Regions from separate parts of the Tepidibacter sp. Z1-5 genome, predicted to be linked through region 2. Evidence: riboswitches for the same ligand, from Rfam matches in the RefSeq annotation. Region 2 holds a riboswitch; each other region holds the start of a gene.
What was found. A riboswitch is a leader RNA that binds a small molecule or an ion and turns the genes downstream of it on or off. The one in region 2 is predicted to bind glycine.
Positions count from the first base shown of each region.

Region 1: another riboswitch for glycine. It lies ahead of WJW32_RS06125 (alanine/glycine:cation symporter family protein); the one in region 2 lies ahead of WJW32_RS13520 (alanine/glycine:cation symporter family protein).
Region 3: another riboswitch for glycine. It lies ahead of WJW32_RS07765 (GrdX family protein); the one in region 2 lies ahead of WJW32_RS13520 (alanine/glycine:cation symporter family protein).

Region 1 covers NZ_JBBMMD010000024.1:37,283-42,392, forward strand. The annotation lists gene WJW32_RS06120 (NAD(P)/FAD-dependent oxidoreductase) at 1-1,086, shown strand, start outside; glycine riboswitch at 1,190-1,260, shown strand; glycine riboswitch at 1,263-1,345, shown strand; gene WJW32_RS06125 (alanine/glycine:cation symporter family protein) at 1,404-2,783, shown strand; gene thrB (homoserine kinase) at 2,817-3,701, opposite strand; gene thrC (threonine synthase) at 3,711-5,110, opposite strand, start outside.
Region 2 covers NZ_JBBMMD010000077.1:11,738-16,847, forward strand. The annotation lists gene WJW32_RS13510 (DNA gyrase subunit A) at 1-625, shown strand, start outside; gene WJW32_RS13515 (methyl-accepting chemotaxis protein) at 791-1,585, opposite strand; glycine riboswitch at 1,861-1,956, shown strand; gene WJW32_RS13520 (alanine/glycine:cation symporter family protein) at 2,132-3,577, shown strand; gene WJW32_RS13525 (hypothetical protein) at 3,607-4,269, opposite strand; gene WJW32_RS13530 (DUF3798 domain-containing protein) at 4,492-5,110, shown strand, end outside.
Region 3 covers NZ_JBBMMD010000035.1:93,001-98,110, forward strand. The annotation lists gene grdA (glycine/sarcosine/betaine reductase complex selenoprotein A) at 1-443, opposite strand, end outside; gene WJW32_RS07755 (glycine/sarcosine/betaine reductase component B subunit) at 461-1,747, opposite strand; gene trxA (thioredoxin TrxA) at 1,818-2,135, opposite strand; gene WJW32_RS07765 (GrdX family protein) at 2,345-2,725, opposite strand; glycine riboswitch at 2,835-2,936, opposite strand; gene WJW32_RS07770 (DegV family protein) at 3,140-3,979, opposite strand; gene WJW32_RS07775 (DegV family protein) at 3,981-4,823, opposite strand; gene trmL (tRNA (uridine(34)/cytosine(34)/5-carboxymethylaminomethyluridine(34)-2'-O)-methyltransferase TrmL) at 4,836-5,110, opposite strand, start outside.

The DNA.
Region 1 (5,110 bases), on a different contig from region 2:
ATATGCTCTTATTATATGTCTAAAAATAATATAAAATCTGTAGTGATTGAAAAAGGTAGAATAGCTCATGGAAGTACTAGTGTTACAACATCTCTTTTACAATATGAATTAGATGAAAATGCATCTGAACTTAGAGAGACTATTGAAAGCAAAGATATTGTAAGAGCATACGAACTTGGACTGTGTGCTTTAAAAGAAATAGAAAAATTCGTAGATGAATATGGTAATAAGTGTGATTACATAAAGAGAGATACATTACTTTATACAGCTAAAAACCTTGAAAAAAATGGTATTAAAGAAGAGTATAAATTTAGAAAAGAGAATGGATTTAATGTTGAATATATAGATGAGTCAGATAATCTGTATAATTTTGACTTAAAGGCTGGACTATTGTCAAAAGAAGGAGGAGCTGAGATTGATCCATATAAATTTACTAATCACCTTCTTGAAGTGAGTATGAAAAAAGGTGCCCTTGTGTATGAAAATACTGAGGCGAAAAAAATAGAATATTTAAATAAAGGGGTAACTGTTCATACATCTTACGGATATAAGATTAGGGCAAAAAAAGTAATTGTTGCTACAGGGTATAATACTAGCTTGTTTACGAATGAAAATTTTGGAACTAAGTATAATACATTTAATATAGCTACTAAACCAGTCAAAGAGATTATAGGGTGGAAAGATAGAGTATTGATTAGAGATAATTCGGATCCATACAATTACCTTAGAACTACAAAAGACAACAGGTTGATTATAGGTGGAGAAGATGTGGAGTTTAAAGAAATAGAAAATGAGGATATAGCTTGTGCAAAATATTCTATTTTAGAACAAAGGCTTAAATCTATGTTTAAATATATAGATGATATAGAGGTGGAGTATAAATACTGTGGATGTTTTGAAACGACTAAAGATAACTTGGGATATATTGGACCTGATAAAAAACATGAGAATCTATGGTATTGTCTAGGGTATGGAGCTAATGGAATATTATTTGCTATCTTAGGTGGTATTATGTTGAGTAAATTATATTATAATGAAAAAGATCAGGATATGAGATTGTTTCAGATAAATCGATTTGATAATTAAAGTGTATTACAAAAAAACAAAGTATTATATTATTGACAATTCAAAATGAAAATAATATAATACTTTCTTAATAAGACAAACAAAAATTTAATAGATGTTTTGGATGAAGGCAGCGGGAGAGCGCAATATCACCGAAGAAGTAAATCTTTCAGGTAAAAGGACCGTTGTTGGACAAATCTCTGGAGAGACTCTACGGAGCACCGAAGGAGCAAACTACATTTAATTATGTATGTGAAACTCTCAGGTAAAAGGACAGGGAAATTTTTTCCCCGCTTTTTAAAATTAAGTTACAATAATAAAAGCAGGAGGTAAATGTTATGAATCAAATTAATCAAGTTGCACAATCTATCAATTCTTTTATATGGGGACCACCACTTCTCATATTACTCGTTGGTACGGGTATCTACTTATCATTTAAACTAGGTTTTTTACAAATATTCAAACTTCCATTAGCACTTAAATATCTTTTTTCTGAAGATCCTGAAGCAAAAGACATGAAGGCAAAAGGTGATGTATCTGCTTTTGCAGCTGTATGTACAGCTTTATCAGCCACTATAGGTACAGGAAATATAGTCGGGGTTGCTACGGCAATAAGACTTGGAGGACCTGGAGCTTTATTTTGGATGTGGGTAGCTGCATTTTTTGGTATGGCTACAAAATATGCAGAATCACTTTTAGCAGTTAAATATAGAGTTGTAGATGATAATGGGCAGATGTCAGGAGGCCCTATGTATTATATTGAGAGAGGATTAAAAAATAAGTTTCTTGCAAAATGTTTTGCTGTATTTGGAATAGGTGTTGCTTTCTTTGGTATAGGAACATTTGCACAAGTAAATTCTATAACATCAGCTGTTGAGATAGCTTTTAATGTTCCGGTTATATTAACAGGAATAATACTTACTGTATTTGTTGCTATGGTTACTCTTGGAGGAATAAAGAGTATAGCGAAGGTTTCGCAGGTTATAGTTCCTTTTATGGCTGTATCATATATAATTTGTACATTAATAATACTTTTGTTAAATGCAGGTCAAATTCCTGAGACAATAAGTATTATAATTAAAAGTGCTTTTAGCCCAACAGCTGCGGCTGGTGGATTTGCAGGATCAACAGTTGCACTTGCACTAAAGAGTGGGGTATCAAGAGGTGTATTCTCAAATGAATCAGGACTTGGTTCTGCTCCTATAGCTGCAGCTGCTGCTAAGACTAATTCTTGCGTAAGACAAGGTTTAGTTCAGATGACAGGTACATTCTTTGATACTATAATAGTATGTACAATGACAGGTTTAACTTTAGTTCTTACGGGTATGTGGAGTAATCCAAATGTTGAAGGTGCTGCTGCTACAACTGCTGCATTTAGAGCTGGACTTCCTACTATGCCTATAGTTGGAGAATTAATAGTTACTATAGGACTTATATTCTTTGCTTTTACTACTATACTTGGTTGGAATTATTATGGAGAGAGATGTACTGAGTATTTATTTGGAGTTAAAGGAATAAAACCTTATAAATATATATTTATATTCCTTGTTGCTATAGGTCCTTTCTTAAAGCTTAGCTTAATATGGACAGTAGCTGATATAGTTAATGGACTTATGGCTATACCAAATCTTATAGCCATAATAGGACTTAGTGGAGTTATATCTGCAGAAACTAAGATGTATTTCGATGAATTGAAAAAACAAAAACAAGCATCTTAAAAAATAAAACTCGATGGATTTGATCCATCGAGTTTATTTGTATATATCTATTTCATTATTGTCTATATTGAGTTCTTTTATATTCCAAGTATTATCTAAAGTAGAAGTATATTCTTTAATTTTATCATAAAAACTTATATCATCTTCTTTAATCATCGCCATTATAGTTGGACCAGCACCGCTTAAAAATACTCCTACACTGTTTAAATTTTCACATTTTTTTATTATATTATCATAGTCTTTAATTAAGCTTCCTCTATACTTTTGATGAAGGTTATCTTTACATGCAAGTTTAATCAAATCAAATTGACCGTTAATTAAAGCAGATACCATAAGAGAAACTCTTCCTACATTAAAAACACCATCTTTATAAGGTATTTCACTTGGTAAAACTGCTCTTGATTTTTCTGTAGATAATTTAAAGTCAGGTATTAGTGCACAAAACTTTAATCCTTTTGGGATATTTATTTTACTGCAATATATGTCAGTTTCTTCCTTAATAGAAGTAACCATTCCTCCGAGTAGTGCAGGTGCTACGTTATCTGGATGACCTTCAATTTCTGATGCGATTTTTAATATTTCATCTTTATTTAATTTGCTACCAGCTATTTTATTAGCTGCAATTATTCCTCCTAGTACACAAGATGCACTACTTCCAAGTCCTCGAGATATAGGAATATCATTTTCTATTTTGATTTTTATACCTTTATGTTTGTATCCTATTTTTTCAAAGCATTTTTTCATGGATTTGTATATTAGATTATCTTCATTACAATATTCATCGTCACAACCTTCTATTATAAGACCATCTTCTATTTCTTCAATAAAAAAGTTATTATATATATCAAGGGCTATTCCTAGACAATCAAATCCAGGACCTACATTAGCAGTCGTTGCTGGTATTCTTACATTTATCATATTAATCACCTACACATTCAATATATTATTAATAATAGATTTCATTTTATCTTTTTTACAAATACTACAGTGAACTACTCTTTTGCTTTTTAGTTCTTGTATAGCTTTAGGAATTTCTATATTCGATATATTGGATAATTTATCTATTAATCCAAAGTCAGATAATACATCATAGTTGTTATCTATTGACTTTATAACACTTTCTGGAAATTTAAATGGGCTAGCCGTTGATGCAATTATAGTCTTTGTAGAATCATTAGTTTTTTGTCTGTATTTTTGATAAACACAGTAAGCTACGCTTGTATGCGTGTCTATTACATAGTTAAAATCGTTGTAAACTTCTTTTATAGTTGATGAAGTTTCTTCTTGGGTTGCAAAGTCAGCATAAAAGTGATTTAGTTTATTTTTCATATTTTCATCTATCTCGTATATTCCATTAGTTTTTAATTCTTCCATAAGATTTCTTACTAAGTATGGATTATCACTGCTTATTTCATATAACAGCCTTTCTAGATTGCTGGATATTAGAATATCCATAGAAGGAGATGAAGTAAGCTTAAATTCTCGTCTTATATCATAAACTCCTGTATTTATAAAGTCACATAAAACATTGTTTTCATTTGAAGCACATATTAGTTTATTTATAGGAAGCCCCATATTTTTAGCGTAAAAAGCAGCTAGTATGTTCCCGAAGTTTCCAGTTGGAACAACTACGTTTATTTTTTCGTTTTCTTGTATATCTCTGCTTTTCAATAGTTGAACATATGAATTCACATAATATACTATTTGTGGAACTAATCTTCCTATATTTATAGAGTTAGCGGATGAAAGTATATAGTTTTTATTAGATAATAGATTATTGAATTTTTTGTCTGAAAAAATTTCTTTAACACCTCTTTGAGCATCATCAAAGTTACCATCTATACCTATTACATGAGTATTTTTACCATCTTGAGTAACCATCTGTTTTTCTTGGATTGTGCTTACTCCTTTTTTAGGATAAAAAACTATTATTTGAGTTTTTTCTACGTTATTAAATCCCTCTAGTGCAGCTTTTCCTGTGTCTCCAGAGGTAGCTGTTAATATAACTATTTCTTTTTGTATATTTAAATTTTTACAAGAAGCTTTTAAAAGATGGGGAAGTATAGATAGCGCCATATCTTTAAAAGCGAGAGTAGATCCGTGATAAAGTTCCAAAAAGTAATTGTTGTCTATTTTTTTTAGTGGAGCTATTAAATTAGAGCTAAATTTATCGTCATAAGCATTATCTATGCAGTTTTTCAAAGTCAACTCATCAAAGTCTGTAAAAAATTTATTTATTATATAAAAAGCAATTTCTTTATAATTCATAGTCATCATGTCTTTAAAAGCTATATCTATATAAGGAAATTCTGTAGGTACGTATAAGC
Region 2 (5,110 bases):
TATAAAAGAAATAAAAGATGAACATTTAATAGATGACTATAATGTTAAATTATTTTTGACTAATGAAAATTACTTTAAGAAGATATCTCTTGCCTCTTTGAGATCTTTTTCAGAGCAAAAGCTTAAAGATGAGGACTTTATAATACAAAAAATAAATGCTAATAATAAGGAAGAGATTCTTCTTTTTTCAAATAAACAGAACTTATATAAATTAAAAGTTTATGAGATTGCTGATTGTAAAGCTAGTTCTTTAGGGGAGTATTTAACTAATTTATTAAAGTTAAAAGAAGATGAAAATATTATATATATGTGTCTTTCTAATAATTATGAAGGGTATATGCTTTATTGCTTTAAGGATGCAAAAATAGCTAAAACTCATATTGAAAATTATAAGACTAAGACTAATAGAAGAAAGTTAGTAAAAGCTTATTCTGATAAGTCAGAACTTGTTCGTATGCTTTTTATAAAGGATGATGTTGATTTAGAACTTTATAAAAATAATAAAAAATTCTCTACTATAAATACTAAGGATATAGAGCTTCAATCTACTAAGACTTCTAAAGGTATAGAAGTTTTAAAGCTTGGAAAGAGAAGTCATATGACTGATGTTAAAATATTAGATTAAAAAAATACGCCATGCCATGGCGTATTTTTTAATTTCTAAGGAACTTATATGATTTTGAATCTAATAGATAACATTTATTAAAAATCTACACTTGCAACTATTTTGAGCAACGAAGCCCGGAGGGCTCGTTGGCGACATGAGCCATGCGTTAGCATGAAGCGAATTTTAAATAGAAGTTTCGGTTATTAGTTTATCAACGGCAACTTGTACTTTATTAGAAGAATCCGTTTGAGCTTTTGAAAGATTTTTTAGTTTATCTACTTCATTAGATATGGTTTTTATCTCATCTGTTATTTTTCCAAGTATTTCATTAATTTCTCTAGCAAATCCCTCACTATTTGTAGCGAGCTTTTGAACTTCATTTGCAACTACAGAAAATCCTTTTCCAGCTTGACCAGCTCTAGCAGCTTCTATAGTAGCGTTTATACCTAGTATTTTAGTTTGATGAGCTATTTTATTTACATACTTTATTATTTTATCAGTATCTTGTATGTGTGTTATAGAAGTTTTAGTAGAATTTAAAAGTGTATCGCTTATACCATGCATATTATCTATTGACAATGATATGTCGTCTAATTCAGTTTTTACTATAGTTGAAGTATTTCTAATTATGGAAATATGGTTGTTAAGTTGAGATAGAGTATCTATATTTCTATCTACTAGAGTCATTACTAAAAGAGCTCCAGTAGAATCTATTATAGTGCATTTATGACTAAATTTTTCTTGTAATAATTTAATAACGTTATTATTTCCAGTAGCTTCTATTATTATATCAACATTGTGATTAGTTAAATCATCTATAGATTGTGAATAATCTATACCTAAATTTTTACAAAGAACTATACCTGGTGCATCTAAATTTCTATCTATAACTAAAGATATATTTATAGAATCCACATCGTTTATTGCTTGTATAATATTTTTGCCACCTGTTCCTGCTCCAATTAATGCTATATTCAAGATAAAAAACCCCCTAAGTAGAATAAAATTTAACATATTAATTCTATAATATATTGGGTTATAAGGCAATAAATAATAAAAACATAATATTTAGAAGATTGCAAAAAAACAAATGGGTTTAAAAAAACATTGGTTTGAAAATGGAAAAAGTTTAATTTGCTATGAAAATTTGAAATAATTAGAAAATTAAGAATAATTGATTGACTTTAATTGTATATTAAAGTATAAAGAGATTAATTGAATAGTTCGGATGAAGATAATGAAAAAGCGTTATCAGACGATCCTCTGGAGAGACTCAATAGAGAGCACCGAAGGGGAAAGCTAATAGAAATATTAGTCAAACTCTCAGGTAAAAGGACAGAGATTATTCTTATCGGAATAAATCCCAGAGGTCAAATCTTTATGATTTGACTTTTTTGATTTCTCTTCTTTACATCTTTTTGTTTTACTTATCATTTAAGATTTCAGTTTTACTTTTCAATGTTTTATAATTTCAAGTTTTGTTTTTGCATCAAAGAATCAAAAAAATTTAAAAGGAGGAATCATATGGAACATATAGTCGGCATTATAAATGGATTGATTTGGAGCAAAGCACTTATTATTCTATGTTTAGGAGCTGGGATATACTTTTCTATCAGAACTCGTTTTTTACAAGTTAGACTTATCAAGGATATGGTAAGATTATTATTTGGTGGATCCTCGTCAGAAAAAGGTGTGTCTTCGTTCCAAGCATTTGCACTATCTGTATCGGGTCGTGTAGGAACTGGAAATATAGCGGGTGTTGCAACTGCTATAGCCATGGGAGGACCAGGAGCACTATTTTGGATGTGGATAATAGCATTTTTAGGAGCAGGTTCAGCTTATGTTGAGGCTACTTTAGCTCAAATATATAAGGTTGAACAAGATGGAGAGTATCGTGGAGGACCAGCATATTATATAGAAAAGGGAATGAATAATAAATGGTATGCTACTATATTTGTAGTTGCAACTATAATAGCAATGGGATTTTTCTTACCAGGAGTTCAGTCTAATAGTATAGCAGCAGGACTTAATAATGCATTTGGAATAAATCCTATAGTGACAGGAATAATACTAGTTGTATTTTTAGGACTTATAATATTTGGTGGAGTTAAGCGTATAAGTAAAGCAGCTGAAATAATAGTACCTGTTATGGCTACTGGTTATATATTGGTTGCACTTATCATAATAATTGTAAATATATCTCAATTACCATCAGTTATAGTATTAGTATTTAAGAGTGCATTTGGAGCACAGCCTGCATTTGCTGGTATACTAGGTCTTGCTATTTCTTGGGGAGTTAAGCGTGGTATTTATTCAAATGAGGCGGGTCAAGGAACTAGCCCACATGCAGCAGCAGCGGCTGAAGTTTCACATCCTGCAAAGCAAGGATTAGTTCAAGCATTTTCAGTATATATAGATACTTTATTCGTTTGTTCAGCTACTGGATTTATGATTTTAATTACTGGTATGTACAACATTTATGATGGAGCTGGAGGATTTATAGCTAATAATTTAGGAGATGTTGAAATAGGTCCTATATATACACAAAGAGCTGTTGAAACATTGTTCCCATCTTTTGGTAGTGCATTTGTTGCGATAGCTTTATTCTTCTTTGCTTTTACTACTTTAATGGCATATTATTATATTGCTGAAACTAATGTTGCTTATTTAATTAGAAAAAGTAATAACAAATCATTAATAAATGTTTTAAGATTTGCAATGCTTTTAACTACTTTTTATGGAGCTATAAGAACTGCAAATTTAGCATGGGCTTTAGGAGACGTAGGTGTTGGAACAATGGCTTGGTTAAATGTTATAGCAATACTTATAATGGCAAAACCTGCTCTTATAGCACTTAAAGACTATGAAGACCAAATGGCAGAAGGAAAAGACCCTGTATTCAATTCAAAAAAACATGGTATAGAAAATGCAGAGTTTTGGGAAAATACTAACCATAACGTTACTAAATAATAAAAAGACCCCGTACGGGGTCTTTTTTGCTATTCTATTTCCTTTTTAAATTCTTCAAATCCAACTCTATCTATATATGATCCTAATCTCTCATGTTTTAGTGCATTCTTAGAGTATACCTTGACTACCTTATCTATTATTTTGAATACTTCATCTTCATCAACATGTTCAAATAAAGTATTGCTTAATCTAGGCTTTAAGCCTCCTTTTCCTCCAACTTGAATCCTGAATCCTTTAGGCGTACCCATTATACCAATATCTCTAAAATGATTATCTGCACATGAATTTGGACATCCGCTAACCCCTATTTTAAGCTTATTTGGAAGATTCATTCCGTGATATAGTTCATCTAATTTCATACCTACTCCTACTGAATCTTGTTGTCCTCTTTTACAAAATGTTGTTCCAGGACAGAACTTAACACTTCGTACACAAAGTCCTATAGCAGCCCCTGGCTTCATTTCTAAATCTTCCCAGGCATTATCTATATCATCTTCTTTAAGACCTACAATTGCTATTCTCTGAGATGATGTTACTTTTACTGCCTGTGCATTGTATTTATCAGCAGTATCTGCAATTTTTCTTAAGGTGTCAGTTGATATAATTCCTCCAGGTAGATGTGGTGCTATTGCATAAGTTTCTTTGTCTCTTTGAAGGACAGCTCCTTTTTCTAATAAATCTTTTTTAGACATAAAAATCCCCTTTCTAAATAAATAATAAAAATATTACCTAATATATTATTCCCCAAAAATTAGTTGCAAAACAGAAAAATTTCAAAAAAAGAATAATTCATATGTTGAATATTCAATTAAGTGTTGCATTTCATAAATTTAATTGGAATTATTAATATAATATGCATTAAAACATATAGTACATGCATATCTATATATTAACAAATTAAAAGGGGGTTAAAAATGATTAAGAAGATTTTAGCCATATTTATGGCAACAGTTATGATTATAGGACTTGTTGGCTGTGGTCAAGTAGCTGAAAAAAAAGAAGGTTTTAAAATTGGAATTATGACAGGCACAGTATCTCAAGGTGAAGAGGAGTATAGAGCAGCAGAAAAAATGAAGAAAAAATATGGTGATATGATAGTTCTTCAAACATATCCTGATAACTTTATGAAAGAACAAGAAACAACTATAGCAAATGTTATGAGCATGGCAACAGATCCAGAAGTTAAAGCGATTGTTATAGTTCAAGGTATACCAGGGGTATCAGCAGCTATAGATAAGGCTAGAGAAATAAGACCAGATATGCTATTCATAGTTGGTGTTCCAGGAGAAGATCCAGATATGATAGCATCAAAAGCTGATGTAGTATTTCAAGCAGATGAACTTGGAATGGGAACTACTATAGCAGAACAAGCTAAAAAAATGGGTGCTACAAAACTTGTTCACTATTCTTTCCCAAGACATATGTCGTATCAATTACTTGCCATGAGAAGAGATTTACTTAGAGAAACTTGCAAAAAGTTAAATATGGATTTTGTAGATGCAACAGCTCCAGATCCAACAGGAGATGCAGGTG
Region 3 (5,110 bases), on a different contig from region 2:
TTCTTCATTTCCTCTATTATTTCGTCTACTTCAAGAACCATTTCCATCATACCTATTTGATCCTCATATACAGATTCATCAACTTCACCTTTAAATTTATCTTCTACAGCGTGATATACTCTAAGTCCAAGTTCAATACCTGCAAGTGGTCCTGCAAAAGTTGGATCTCCTGCAGTTACTGTTTCAGCTGCTAGACCAGCAGCTTCAGCTTCAGCGGCACCTAAAAGAACAACGATGTTTTCAGCTCCATGCTTTTCAGTTAAATCCTTAACTCGTTGTTGATTCTCAAGGTCCATCGCTCCTGCAGCAGTTCAGACAAAACACTCTGTTGATGAAAATACAACCTCTGCTCCAGTGCCTTTTAAGCACTCTTCCATAGCAGGGCCTGGTATACCATCTCTATCGCCAATTATAATAACTTTTTTAGCATCATAAAATCCCATTATATTCACCCTCTCTTCTAATATCCTTTAGTAGTTAAGTATCCAAATCCCGTTTCATTTGTAGCACCTGTTATAGCTTGAATTTCTACTTCTATACTTCCATCATTTCTTAAACTTCCATCAAATCCACCAGCTATTGTATCTACAAATTCAACATGTCCTATAACTTTTTCCATTGGGGGTAAAACTATTACTTGATTTGCATTTCCTCCTGTAACAACTGCATCCGCTTTAGAATCTGCATCTGCTAATGACTGAGACGCTCCATCTCTTCCTGCGTATTCATCTGTTACAATAACAGTCTTTACTCCTTGGCCTTCAATTTTCTTACAGTTCATTATAAGATCTGTATCAGGATTTCCAAATCCTTCTTGAGAAACTATTGCACCATCTAATCCTAAATAATTACATAATTTAGCAGTCCAATTTGAAGATCTCTCTTTATCCGCAAGATAAACGTTTTCATTAGTTATAATAATACCTACAAAATTTATTTCTTTTCCATGCTTTTCATATAAATCATGTACTATAGAGTTATTAACATGTACATAAGTAGGGTTTTTATCGCAAGCCGATACACAATTTCCACTTACTATTGCTCCATCCATTATTTCTGTTGGATATAGTATAGTTGGAACTATTTTCTTTGCATCAACTCCATATACATATGTATCATGAAGTAATCCTTGTGTTTGAAGCATATATACATATCCTACCTTTGGAAGGTCTGGATATTTTTTAACTGATTCAAGTAAAGGCTCAGTTTCATAAACTTTAGTTTCATCTGGTTCAACATCTCTACCAGCTTCACCTAAGTATGCTGCAGCTTTAAATCCAACCATACGAACAGCTTTTTCATGCTCATGTTGTTTTAATCCCTCTACAGGCTCAGCTGTAATTACTAGATTTAATAATTTTGAAAAAGGAGTATATTCAGCTCCTGGACCAGACATATCGACTATACCTTCTTGGAATCCTACTATTTTACCAGTAGTAACAATAGCAGCTCCTTTAAGCACATGAGTTTTTCCACTTCCTACAGTATCTACCTTTGACAATACTCCAGGGAATATTCCTCCTGGACCCTCAACCTTAACTCTTGGTTCTATAACGTCTTTAACTGGAGTTATTCTTACACTTTCTCCCGGACGAGCAATCTCAATTTCAATTGACTTTATATGCTCATCTGCTCCAATTTCTTTGATCATCTCATCTTTATTTACGTATAATATTCCATCCTCAACCTTAGTTTTATTATCAAATTTTAGATCCTTAATGAAGATATTTCCTAACTCTAGACGCATAATGTCACCTCCCTTTTTATTTAAAAGACTAAAAATAAATTTGTTTCATTCAATTTTAGTCTTTAAAAACTTACAAATACTTCTTTATCATATTTTCTATATTTTCTTTAGTAGCATCATCTTTTGTAACTTCTTCTATCTTTTCACCATCTTTGTATAAAGCTATGGTTGGAAGACCTAGAACCTTTTGCTTTATAGCAAGTCTTCTAGCTTTGGTTGTATCTAACTTGCAAAATTTGATTTTATCAGCATATTCCTCAGATAATTTTTCAACATCTGGCATTAAAGCTTTACAAGGTTCACATCCTTCACTCCAAAAATCCACTAAAATATACCCTTGTGCTTGCAGAACTTCTGTTTCAAATATATTTTTATCCAGTGATAACATAAAACTACCTCCTTTTCAAATTTTTGCATATAATTTATATTTATTATTAGCAAGTTTTTGCTAATATAAACAAACTGAGTTATTCTTCATTACGATTTGTTAAATTTTTAGCATTGTTTTATAAAAATTTTATTTCTTTTTTTATATAAAGCAAAAATTAATTTAGATGAAGTTTTAGAACTTTTAACTTTAAGGTAACATATACATTTTTACTTAACGTAATAATTAACAGTTTCTATAACATTGTTTATTAGATCTAGGTCTATAACTTTAAAATCTTCTAATACTGTATCTATCCACAATGGTGTTTTAAAATTGTTTTGAAATTTTTTAGTAGTGTTTATAGCTTTTTCGATAAGCAAAAGCGATTCGGTATCTAATTTATCTACATCATCTATCATTATGGTTTTATATGGTGTTTCATTTGGCTTTATACTTCCAGCCAATGGATGTGTCAATAATTTATATTTGTTATGTATATAATCCCTACAAGTAGTTAGTATTTCCATAAAATCTCCATCTATATACTCTACTTCATATATATCATCAAATTTTTGTAATACTAATGAATTATTAGTGATTATCTTCATATACATCATCTCCTATATAAAATATATTTCAGAATTTTCTGTATAATATGCGTATAAAAAAAGAGAAGTGATACCCTACGAGTTCACTTCTCTGTTTTATCCAGAGTTCTGTCTAAATAAGGTCCTTTTGCCTGAGAATTTCATTTCATTTTTTAGGTTAAAATAAAACTTGTCCCTTCGGCGGCGTTTAGCTCTCTCCCTTATTCTTCTTCCAGCAACTATTTAATTTTTTTATATCTCTTAAGTACATTATAAATAAAAGTTATAACTTTATCAATAGATATTACAGTATTTTTTCAAAACATTTCGACATTTTGCAATTATGATTATTTTTTGACAACAATCCATTTTAATTTAAAATTATATGATCCTCTTAACAAAAAAACTCTCAATACTTTGAGAGTCTTTTTTATATTATTTCATATAAAATATTGCTATAGTTCCTGGACCTGCATGTGTTCCTATGGCTGATCCTATATTTGTAACGATTATATCCTTAGGTTTTAATTCTTCTTTTATAACTCTTTTAAATTCATCTAATAATTCTTCATTTTCAGCATGACTTACACCTATAATCTGATTTTGTATATTATTACTTCTTTTTTTAGCTATTTCTATCATCTTAGATATAACTTTTTTCTTACCTCTAACTTGATCAAGTTGAGAAACAAGACCTTCTTCAACAGTAAGTATAGGTTTTATATTTAATATAGTTCCTATAGCTGCCTTAGTGGATGAAATTCTTCCTCCTTTTTGAAGGTATTCCAATGTATCAACTGTAAATATATGATCCACACTATTTTTCATATTTTCTAATTCTAATAGAATTTCTTGAACATCTTTTTCTTCTTTAGCCATTTCAGCTGCTTTTAAAACCATAATACCACATCCAAATGACAAAGCCATAGTATCAAATATGTATATATTATCATTTTCAAGTAAATCTTTAGCTATAATAGATGATTGATATGTACCAGTTGCTCTAGAAGAGCCAGATATATAAATTATATGTTCATGTGTACTTAAATACTTTTCAAAAACCTCTTTAAATTTAGCAGGTGTAATTTGACTAGTTTTAGGAATTGATGAGCTTTCCTTCAGCTTTTTATAAAATTCCTCGCTAGTTAAATCTATACCGTCTCTATATTCTGTATCTTCAAATATAACCGTAAGAGGAAGCACTTCAATGTCAAACTTTTTTATCAAATCTTTTGGTAAATCTGACAAACTATCTGTTATTATTTTTATACTCATATTACGCCCCCTTTTCAAAATAGATAGCTATAGCACTTAACCCTGAATATACTGCTACAGTACAACCAACATCTGAAACTATTATATCTTTTGGATTAAATTCTTTAATTAGGTCAGTCTTCAGCTTTTCTAGATAATCTAAATCATTTACATGATTAATGCCTATAACCTTATCAGTAATATCTATATTATTATTTTTTATATAATCAGTTAACCACTTTATAACTTTCTTTCTTCCTCTAACCTTATCTTTTACTACTATTTCTCCATCTTTCATTGTAACTATAGGCTTTATATTTAAAAAGTTAGATATCATGTACTGACTTTTGCTTATCCTTCCACCTTTATATGCATATTCTAATGTATCAAATACTATTAAATATTCCATGTTATCTATCATAACTTGTATTCTTTCCTTTATATCATCAAGTGACTTTCCTTGTTTAGCCATTTTAGCAGCTTCTATTACTATTAGACCATATCCTAATGTTATTCCTTTAGAATCCATAACTTCTATTTTTTTGTCACTAAGTTCATTCTTCGCAATAACAGCAGAATTATATGTTCCACTCATTTTAGAAGACATTAAAATTGCTAACACTTCATTAGATTCATTGGTTAGCTCATCAAATGTCTGTATAAATTCAAATGGAGTTACTTGACTTGTTTTAGGAAGTTCATTATTATTTTTAATTCTTTTAAATACTTCGTTAGGAGTTATTCCTACTCTATCCTTGTATGTCTCTTCTCCAAACATAATATTTAGATTCATAACTCTTATATCGTATTTTTCAATGTACTCTCTAGGTAAATCAGATACACTATCTGTAACTATTTTTACCATATTCCACACCCCTTATCTCATGTCTGGATAACCAATTTGTCTTAATGCTTCATAAGCAACTATAGCAACAGAATTAGATAAGTTTAACGATCTAGCTCTTTCTATATCTCTCATTGGCACTCTTATACATGTTTCTTTATTATCATTAAGTAAATCTACAGGAAGACCTTTAGTCTCTTTTCCAAATACTATAAAACAGCCTTTCTCATATTTTACATCACTATGATTTTGATTAGTTTTCGTTGTAGAATAAAAAAACTTAGCGTTTTTATTGTTCTCTTTAAGCT